DNA from 3 places in the Sphingobium sp. TomTYG65 genome. Region 2 is predicted to be linked to each of the others. Evidence: riboswitches for the same ligand, from Rfam matches in the RefSeq annotation. Region 2 holds a riboswitch; each other region holds the start of a gene.
The links. Region 2 has a riboswitch for cobalamin ahead of ACZ5Y5_RS18990 (TonB-dependent receptor). Riboswitches for the same ligand answer to the same signal wherever they lie in the genome.

Region 1 (3,270 bases), on a different replicon from region 2:
AGATCAGCCGCCAGATGATCGCCGCCGGGCGCGATCCCGAAACGCCGGTGATGGTTGCGGTCAACGTGTCGCTTCCCACCGAACGGCTGATCCGCGGCAAGCTGTCCGCGCTCGCCTTCCTGGTAGCGACGATCAGCGATGAAGATCCGACCCTGCTTCTGATTGGTGAAGCGGTGGCGGGCACGGCCATGCCTGTGGAGGTCGCGACGAGCGTCGCTCTGCAAGCCTGAACTCTGGACCCTCCGCAGCTTCGCCCTGAGCCTGTCGATGTCCCTACCTTAGTTGGAAGGAAGGCAAGGGGCATCGACAGGCTCAGACATCGCCCAGCCCGGCCAGATCTTCCGGCCGATTAATGTTGGGCAAAACTATATCCGGTCGCTCGACGATCCGCGCCCCGATCCGCTCCAGCCAGCCATAGATGGACCGGTTATTCTCCTCGGCCAGATGCGCGTCCAGTTCGGCCGCGAGCGGAGCAGGCCAATATCCCGCCAGCTGCTGTCCCTTCAGCACCGCAGCTCCTTCGCCGGTCAGCGCCTCCGCGAGCGCAGCCGGGTAAAGCGGCATGTCGCATCCGGTCGTCAGCACCGCGTCATAACCTTGGGTAGCCGCATGATGCAGCGCGGCGTTGAGGCCGCCGAGCGGCCCCATGTCCGGTGCGGGTCGGTCTGTGAGGCTCATCATGCCCTCGACCGTCCGCCCGCAAACCACCACGGCTTCCACATGCGGCCCGATCGCGGCCGCCGCATGCTCCAGCAGCGTCCGTCCGTCCGCCAGCACGGCAAGCGCCTTGTCGCTTCCGAACCGGCTGGATCGCCCCCCGGCCAGCACCGCGCCCAGCAATCGCATCGATCCACTCCTTGGCAGAACCTTGTCTTTCCCCTATGGCGCGGCGCGTGAGCGGGCAACCGTTCACGACAAGAAGATCGCGCCGGAAAGGGAATGCGGTGCGGGCGAGCTTTCGCCCAATTCCGCGGCTGTCCCTGCAACTGTAAGCGGTGAGCGCGATGCACTTGGGAACCCGTAGCCTTCGAAAGGGGAAGGCGAGGGTGACCGGCCACTGGGCAAAAACAGCCCGGGAAGGCCCGTGCATCGCTGCCCTGACCCGCGAGCCAGGAAACCTGCCGGCGCATGGTCGCTCTTGCCTTGGGTCCAGGGACCGGCCCGGGCACGGTGTTTTCCGTCTGAGCGACGCGAAGCGGCGGGGGCCGCATCGGTGTGCGGGGCGGGGCGCTGGCGTCTGTCCTTTGCCGCAAGCCGGCCGTTCGAGCGGAAGCCTCCGTCCCAGAGTCGCTTGACGCTCAGGGAAGACAAAGATGATCAGGACCGGAATTTCGCTGCTGGCGCTGCTCGCCGCTACCCCCGCGCTTGCGCAGGACAATGACGACATTATCGTCACTGCTCTCGGCATCCAGCAGCCGCGCGATGAAGTCGGCCAAGCCGTCACCGTTATCGATGCCAAAACGATCGAGACCCGCCAGAATGTCAGCATCGCCGATCTGATCGCCACCACGCCTGGGGTGCGGTTCAACCGCGCGGATGCCGTGGGCGGCGTCACCGGCATTTCGATCCGTGGCGCGGAAACGACGCAGACGCTCGTGCTGCTGGACGGCGTTAAGGTGAATGATCCGAGCGGCATCGGCGACATGTATGATTTTGGCAATTTGCTGACCGGCAATATCCGGCGCGTCGAAATCCTGCGCGGCTCGAACTCGGTCGTCTATGGCAGCCAGGCGATCGGCGGCGTCATCAACATTATGAGTGGCGAGCCGGGCGAGGGCTTCGGCGGCACCGCCTCGGTCGATTATGGCTATGCCGACACGCTGAATGCCAAGGCCGATGTGTCAGGCACCAGCGGCATTGCCTCGGGCGGTGCGGGCGTCGCCTATTTCCGGACGGATGGGATTTCCGCTGCACAGGGCGGCACGGAGAAGGACGGTTATGAAAATATCGCCACCCACGCCAAGCTGAAGCTCAGCTTCACCGACAATCTCAGCCTGGATCTGCGTGGCTATTATATTCATGCGGATCTGGACACCGATGTGTTCTTCGGTGCGCCGATGGACACCGCCGACAAGAGCAAGCTTGACCAATATGTTGGTTATGCGGGTCTCAATCTAGCGTTGCTCGATGGCAAGCTGACCCAGCGTGCCGCCGTCACCTGGTTCCGCAATGACCGCGATTATTTCTCTCCGTTCGGCGACTATGGCTATTCCGGCACCAACCTGCGCTTCGAATATGAAGGTGTCTATCAGCCGGTCGATCAAGCCAAGCTGATCTTCGGTTATGAGCATGAACGACCCGACTATGATTTCACCGGCTTCGGTTCGACCGAAAGCCACCGGGCGAATATCGACAGCGTCTATGCACTGGCGGTGGTGAAGCCGCTCACCGGGCTGGCGCTCACCGGGGGCGTGCGTCATGACGACCATAGCCAGTTCGGCGGCGCGACCACGCTGGGCGCCAACGCCAATTACACGCCCAATGCAGGGCAGACCAACTTCCGCGCAAGCTATGGCGAAGGCTTCAAGGCGCCATCGCTCTATCAGCTTTACGACAGCTTCAGCGGCAACAGCACCCTTAGTCCTGAACAGTCGAAAAGCTATGATATCGGCATCGACCAGCGGCTCGACGGCAATCGGGCGATCCTCTCGCTCACCGCTTTTCAGCGGGACATTCGCGACCAGATCGACTTCGACTTCGGCACATCGCGCTACTTCAATCTTGGCCGCACGCGCGCCAAGGGGGTGGAGGCGATGCTGACGCTGAGGCCGGTCGATGCGCTGGCGGTCACGGCCGCCTACAGCTATATCGATGCGCGCGACCGCGATACCGGCGCTCGCCTGCCGCGCCGCCCCACCAACGCCGTCAGTGTTTCGGCCGATTATGACTGGTCGTTCGGCCTGTCCACGGGGGCCACGCTGACCATGGTGAGTGACAGCTTCAACAATGCGACGTTGACGCAGCGGATCGATGGCTATGCGCTTCTGGGCGTCCGCGCCTCCTTTCCGATCACGCAGAATCTGGAAATATACGGCCGCATCGACAATCTGACTGATGAGGCATACGCCACCGTCTATGGCTACAACACCTACGGCCGCTCGGCCTTTGGCGGCGTGCGTGTCCGTTTCTGACGGCAGGCTGGAGGGGCGGGCGTGATCTTTCGCCCCTCAATGGCCCGACGTGGCGTTCACCTGAGCCACGATGCTGCGGGCGGCCTCTACATAGGCGGGGCCGCCGCACACCGTCCAGGCTTGCGGCACCCGGATGCGC
Region 2 (3,270 bases):
TCCAGGCGGCGCGGGCGTTGACGACGGTGCTGCCGGGATCGCGCACGCTATTGTCCTCGATCAGCGGCGAGGGGCCGAGATGGCGCAGGCGGATGCTGGCTTCCCATGGGTCGAGAACGATCGCCGCCCCGGCGGAGGCGGCATTTTTGAACGCGTTGGGAATATGATCGCCATTGTCGTAGCGCGAGTGGCTGGCGGTGTAGTTGCCGTCGAAGGCGAGCCAGGGGAAAGGACGCCAGAAGGCGACCAGTTCATAGCCATGGCGGCTGCTGGCCCCTGACGGTTCGACGGCGTTGGAATCGCCGACGAAGCGCAGTTCGCTACCGACATTCAGCCACCAATAGGTGGCGGTGAAGGAGAAGCCGGGCAGTTGCAGGCGCGCGCCCAATTCCTTGCCGGTGCCGCGGACGAGCAGAGGGACGGGCGTGGTGGCGTTCACCGCGCCGCGCACATCATTGGAATGAAAGCCCCGGCCCCAATTGGCGTAGAGTTCGACGCGGGGACTTAGCTGATAGGCGATCGCGGCCTTGGGCGAAACGAGGGTGTCGGAGCCGCTGCCTTCGCCCAAGGCTGCGGCGGCCGCGTCCTTCGCCGTGACCGAATAATGATAATGGTCGCCGCGCAACCCGCCGGTCAGGCGCAGGCCGGGCAGGGGCGTAAGGGTCGCTTCCCCATAGAGGGCGGCGGAGGCTTCCTTCACCCGGTAGCGGCCGAGCGAGGCCAGGAAGGCGCGGTCTGCGGTGCGGTTGACGCCGACATTGCCGATCGCGTCATAGCGGTTCTCCGTGCCGAGTTTCAGCTGGAGAACGGGACCCAGGTCCCAGCGCTTCTCGCCGGTCAGGCCAAGGACCCAGCGGCGGTCGAACTGTTCGATCTGCGCGCTGGTCCCGTCCGGATCGGCATAGGTGGGATTGGAAAACATCGTCCAGTCGTAGAATTGCGCGTAAAGATTGGCCCGCCACGTCGGCTGGACGGTGGCGAGATTGCCGATGATGCGCGTGGTTTCGCCGCGTGCGGATGGATCGGGCGAGCAAAAGACGTCCGGACATTGGGGCGTGCCGATGATCCGTTCGGGAATCTGCTCGGTCGGGCGCCAGGTCGCACGATAGGCGTGGACCGATGCTTCCAGCTTTCCGGGGCCGGCGGGCAGCGCATATTTGGCGAACCCTGCATAATGGCGCAGATGTTCCGGTTCTTCCCAAGGGCCGTCATAAGCCTTGGCCTGCGCGACGAGAGTGAGGTCGCCGCCGCCCGCTTTCACGGTGCCGCCCGCCGCCAGCCTGCGCCAGCCATAGGAGCCGCCCTCCGCCGATATCCAGGGACGGTCATAGCCGTCGATCGTGGTCATATAGGCCGCGCCCGCCAGCGCGAAGTCGCCGCCGTCCGCGCGGTAGGGACCTTTGCGAAAATCCTCGCGCGCGACGATTTCGGGGATGAGGCCGTTGAGGTCGAGATAGCCATGACCATGGCCATGGGTGCGAAAGTTCATCTGAACGCCGTCGATATAGGTGGTGAAGTCCGACCCATGATCGAGGTTGAACCCGCGCAGGAAATATTGATTGGCCTTGCCGCTGCCCGAATGCTGGGCGGCGACCATGCCGGGCACGGCTTCGAGCAGTTCGGCGACGCGCAGCAGCGGGCGGACGAGCAGGTCCGCGCCGCCGACGCTGCCTTCGCTGGCGGCATGTGCGGTGCCGATCTTATCCTCTCCCCGGCCGAAAACGACGATGGTGGCGGCGGCTTCGGCGGTTTCCGCATCATCGGCGGCACGTGCAGGGGAAGCGGAAAGACTGGTGGTCAGGGCGCAGGCCGCCCATGCCAGTGAGTTACGGGATTTCATGTCATTCACTCCGGGCGTCTGGCGACATCCGGTAAGAGACCTGCCGCCCACGCGAACGGCCGGCGCACGCCGACAGCCGGACGCCCCCAAGGCGGCCGCCAACGTCACCGAAGCGGCCTCCACCGCTCGTTCGTCGCTCAGACGGAAGTTACCGTGCCGCGGCCATCCCCTGGACCAAGGCAAGAGCGACCAGACGCAGGCAGGTCTCCTGGCTCGCGGGTCGTCGCTTGATGCACGGCCTTCCCGGGCCCCGCAGGATTTAGCGTCCGGCCCAGTGACTTGCCCTTCCTGCCTGTGAGGAAGGGCGATGTGCATCGCGCTCGCCGCTTACAGTTGCAGGGACAGCCTTGGCTTGAGGAGGCGGACGCCTCCTGCACCATGTTCCCTTTTAAGCCTCTTTCGAGGCACCGGCGCGATCAAACCGGGGTGACCCGGGTGGAGTGGCGATAGCGAGCGTGCAAGCGGAGGGCAAGGGGGTGAGTTGGTGGGAGCCGCCATCCCCGGCGGAAGCTGGGATCTTAGAGGGCGCGCTGTGGGCAGAGATGCCAGCTTTCGCTGACATGACGGGCTGAGGGCGCAGGGAGCGGGCAGGCCGGAGGTTGCGCAGTTCCCCTCCACCATCGGCGGGGCCGATGGCACCCCTCCCCATCTTTGACGGGGAGGGTTTAGGATTTGAGCTTTCGGATCAGTTCAGCGCGTTGCCGGAGTTGCGCTTCAGGCGCAGGGCCATGGCCTGGTAGCGGACGGCGCGTTCATTGTGCAGGGCGATGGTTGCCTGGTCCGCTCCGCGCAGGCGAGCTTCTCTGGCCTGCTGCGCTTCATGGGCCGCGCAGGCGGTAAAATGTGATGCGTCATGGGGGCGCATGGCCCAAATCCTCTCTCTTATTTCTTATGGCGGTCCCTATATCACCGGGACGCTCGCAGCGGCTATAAAACAGGTTAAACGCGACAAGCATCAACTTTTTTGAAGCAGTTCGCGCGCTTGTCGCGTCTGCGCCGCCTTAGGTCAGGAGGACATAGGCCGCGCCCGCTATTGCCGAGCAGAGGAGGACGGGGAGCACTCCGGCCTTGAAGCGCAGGACGGCGATCAGGGCGGCGGCGGAGAGGATGAGCGCGGGCACGTTGATCGACGCGAGGACCGGCACGTCGAGCGATCCGGTTGGAGTGGGCATGGCGTGGACCCTGGCGAAGAGCGTGTGGATCGCAAACCAGAGAGCAAGGTTCAGGATCACGCCCACGACTGCCGCCGTGATGGCGGTGAGGGCGGAGGACAGGGCGCGGTTGCCGCGCAGGCGTTCGATGAAGGGCGCGCCTGCGAAGATCCAGAGGAAGCAGGGGACGAAGGTCACCCAGGTGGTGAGGATCGCGCCGAGCGTTGCGGCGGCGAGCGGGGCGAGCGCTCCTGAATCGCGGAAGGCGGCGAGGAAGCC
Region 3 (3,270 bases), 100 kb from region 2:
TCGTGGGCACGGCTGAGGTCGGAGCTGAGCAGTTGGGTGAAGTCGATGGCGCGGGCGCGGTTCAGGCATGGCTGCATCGCGTCAGGATCAGGCGGCGTATCGGTATGGCCGAGCAGCAGGCCCGGCGTCTGCGGCGCGCCATGGCGCATCAGGTGGAGGGTGAAGCTGCTCACAGCGCGCCTGCGACGGCGGCCTCCGCGAAGGTCGCCATCTCCCCATGCGCGGCGAGCGCGGAACGGACGATCTGCGCCACGACGGCCGCGCCGCTGCCTTCGCCAAGGCGCATGTCGAGATGCAGCAGCGGTTTGAGGCCCAGCATGGCCAGCAGCCGCGCATGACCTGCTTCGGCCGAAACATGGGCGGCGAGGCAGTGCGCGGTGATGGCGGGATTGTCGCGGGCGAGCGGGGCGACGGCTGCGCAGGATATGAAACCGTCGAGCAGCATGGGCACGCTCAACTGGCGCGCGGCGAGTACGGCCCCGGCCATAGCGGCGATCTCCCGCCCGCCAATACGGCGGAGCGTTTCGAAGGCGCTGGTGCAATGGGGGCCGTGGAGTGCGAGCGCCCGAGAAACCGCGTCAGCCTTGCGTGCGAGGCCCTCTTCATCGATGCCGGTGCCGCGTCCGATCCAGTCGCTGGCCAGGCCGCCGAAGGATTGCGCGCACAATGCTGCGGCGGGGGTGGTGTTGGCGATGCCCATCTCGCCGACGAACAGCAGGTCGGTGCCTGCCTTGACCACGGCCGCGCCTGCGTTGAGGGCGTCGAGACATTCCGCCTCGCTCATCGCCGGGGCTTCGCAGATGTCCGCAGTCGGCCGGTCAAGGTCGAGCGGGACGATGGAGAGCTCGGCTCCACAGGCGGCGGCGAGCGCGTTGATCGCCGCGCCGCCCGTCTGGAAATTCGCGACCATCTGGGCGGTGACGGCTGCAGGGAAAGCGCTGACCCCGCGCGCCGCCACGCCATGGTTGCCCGCGAATATGGCGGCGCGAATGCGGTCGGCGCGGGGACGCTCCGCGCCCTGCCAGCCTGCCATGAAGATCGCGATTTCCTCCAGCCGGCCGAGCGAGCCGGCGGGCTTGGTGAGTTGCGCCTGGCGGGCGGCGGCGGCTTCGATGGCGTTTGCATCCGCCGTCGGCAGGGTCGCAAGGGCGCGGGTGAAGGCGGCAGCATCCTCGAACCGGATCATGAGCAGACGAAGCCTTCGGGCGGCGTGCGGACGATGAAATGGCCCTTCACGCCCTGCGGCCAATCGGCATAGCGGACGACGCCTTCCTCGCTCGCGGCGTGGCGGAGCGTATAGTCGAGGATAGAGCGGGCGGCGTCTGCGTCGGGCGTGAAGTCGCCCAGCACATAGCCGACCTTGCCGGGTCCGCGCACATGGACGGTGCAATGGCGCTGGCAGGCGAAGAGGCAGGGCATGTCCTGTACGGAGACGGCAGCGTAGGCGGGCTCCTGCGCCTGGAGATCGCGCATCGCTTCGGCCAGCAGCGCGCCGCCGCGACGGCCCTGCTCGTCCTCCCGCTGGTCGGGAGACAGGCGGCATGTCGAGCAGACGACCACCGACGCCTGATTTTCGACGGAGCGCAACATCAGCGGCGCCCTTTCATAACCATATGCACATGAAAGACCTTCATCAGGGTCCTCCCGCTTTTTCGAACCGCAAACAGCCTTGCCGGTGACGCCAGGGGCGAACCGGAAAGGCGATGGCTGTCGCTACGCGAGGGGGACCCCGTTCGCCCGGCACACCCTGTCCGGTCGAAGAACGACTGCGGCAGGCAGGTCTCCTGGCTCACGGGTCAGTGCGTTCCGGCCGCCTTCTCGGGACTATTGTGTCCCAATGGCGCTGTGGCCGGTCCGCTCACCGCTTACAGTTGCAGGGGCAGCGCGGGTATTGCACCCGACTTCCCTCTTTGAGCAGCGCGCTTCAGATGATCACCCCATTTCCGTTCGGGCTGAGCCTGTCGAAGCCCGCCCGCGCCCTTCGACATTCGAATGAGGCAAGCGACTCATTTGAACAGGGCGAACGGAGGTTGAGCGATCCATTTAAGCGCGTTGCTCTCGTCCCCTCTCGGGAACCTGTCGCGGGGCTGCTGATAAAGCGGGGGCGGCCTGCTCGCAAGCGGTAGATGACGGCAGGGACATGTGTATGCTGCATTTGCAGCAAGGGAGCGTCACCCATGAGCGATTCCGGTCAGCCCTGGTGGAAGGGCGCGGTCATCTACCAAATCTATCCGCGCAGTTTTCAGGATTCGAATGGCGACGGGATCGGGGACCTGCCCGGTATCACGCGGCGGCTTGAGCATATCGCCCGGCTGGGCGCGGACGCGATCTGGATTTCGCCCTTCTTCACATCCCCCATGCGCGATTTCGGCTATGACATTGCCGATTATTGCGGGGTCGATCCGATCTTCGGCACGATCGAGGATTTCGACGCGCTGGTGGCGCGGGCGCATGAATTGGGGCTCAAGGTCACGATCGATCAGGTCTATGCCCACACATCGGACCTGCATGACTGGTTTCGCGAAAGCCGGGAGAATAAGAGCAATGCCCGGCACGACTGGTATGTCTGGGCCGATCCAAAGCCCGACGGCACGCCGCCCTGCAATTGGCAATCAGTGTTTGGCGGCCCCGCCTGGACCTGGGACGCGCGGCGGCGACAATATTATATGCACCAGTTTCTGGCCAGCCAGCCGCAGCTCAATGTCCATAATCCGGAGGTGCAGGATGCGCTGCTCGCTGCCATGCGCTTCTGGCTGGAGCGGGGCGTCGATGGGTTCCGGCTGGATGCGCTGAACCATGCGATGCACGATCCGATGCTGCGCGACAATCCGCCCGCGCCCGATGACGGCAAGCCCCGCACCCGGCCGTTCGACTATCAGATCCGGCGTTACAGCCAATCGCACCCGGACATGCTGGGCTTTGTCGAGCGTATCCGGGCGCTCACCGACCGCTATGGCGCGATCTTCACCATGGCCGAGGTCGGCGGCAACCGGGCAGAGGAGGAGATGAAAGCCTATACGTCCGGAGAAAAACGGCTGAACAGCGCCTATGGCTTCGATTTTCTCTATGCCGAAGCGCTGACCCCCGCGCTGGTCGCGGAGACGGTGGCGCGGTGGCCGGATGAGCCCGAGATGGGATGGCCGAGTTGGGCGTTTGAAAATCATGATGCGCCGCGCGCCCTGTCGCGATGGTGCGCGGCGGAAGATCGGGCGGCCTTTGCGCGGGTGAAGATGGCGCTGCTGGTCGCGCTGCGCGGCAATGCGATCCTCT

Region 1: it holds a riboswitch for cobalamin, as region 2 does, so the genes downstream of both, ACZ5Y5_RS00520 (TonB-dependent receptor plug domain-containing protein) here and ACZ5Y5_RS18990 (TonB-dependent receptor) in region 2, are expected to answer to the same signal.
Region 3: it holds a riboswitch for cobalamin, as region 2 does, so the genes downstream of both, ACZ5Y5_RS19490 (DUF1636 domain-containing protein) here and ACZ5Y5_RS18990 (TonB-dependent receptor) in region 2, are expected to answer to the same signal.

Annotation. Positions count from the first base shown of each region.
Region 1 covers NZ_AP027330.1:104,609-107,878, forward strand. Annotated here, with positions in the region: gene cobA (uroporphyrinogen-III C-methyltransferase) at 1-230, shown strand, start outside; gene mobA (molybdenum cofactor guanylyltransferase) at 313-846, opposite strand; cobalamin riboswitch at 871-1,140, shown strand; gene ACZ5Y5_RS00520 (TonB-dependent receptor plug domain-containing protein) at 1,314-3,131, shown strand; gene ACZ5Y5_RS00525 (ABC transporter substrate-binding protein) at 3,168-3,270, opposite strand, start outside.
Region 2 covers NZ_AP027331.1:1,151,205-1,154,474, forward strand. Annotated here, with positions in the region: gene ACZ5Y5_RS18990 (TonB-dependent receptor) at 1-1,840, opposite strand, end outside; cobalamin riboswitch at 2,022-2,267, opposite strand; gene ACZ5Y5_RS18995 (hypothetical protein) at 2,526-2,705, opposite strand; gene chrA (chromate efflux transporter) at 2,842-3,270, opposite strand, start outside.
Region 3 covers NZ_AP027331.1:1,254,607-1,257,876, reverse strand. Annotated here, with positions in the region: gene ACZ5Y5_RS19500 (histidine phosphatase family protein) at 1-173, opposite strand, end outside; gene cobT (nicotinate-nucleotide--dimethylbenzimidazole phosphoribosyltransferase) at 170-1,186, opposite strand; gene ACZ5Y5_RS19490 (DUF1636 domain-containing protein) at 1,183-1,590, opposite strand; cobalamin riboswitch at 1,758-1,952, opposite strand; gene ACZ5Y5_RS19485 (alpha-amylase family glycosyl hydrolase) at 2,178-3,270, shown strand, end outside.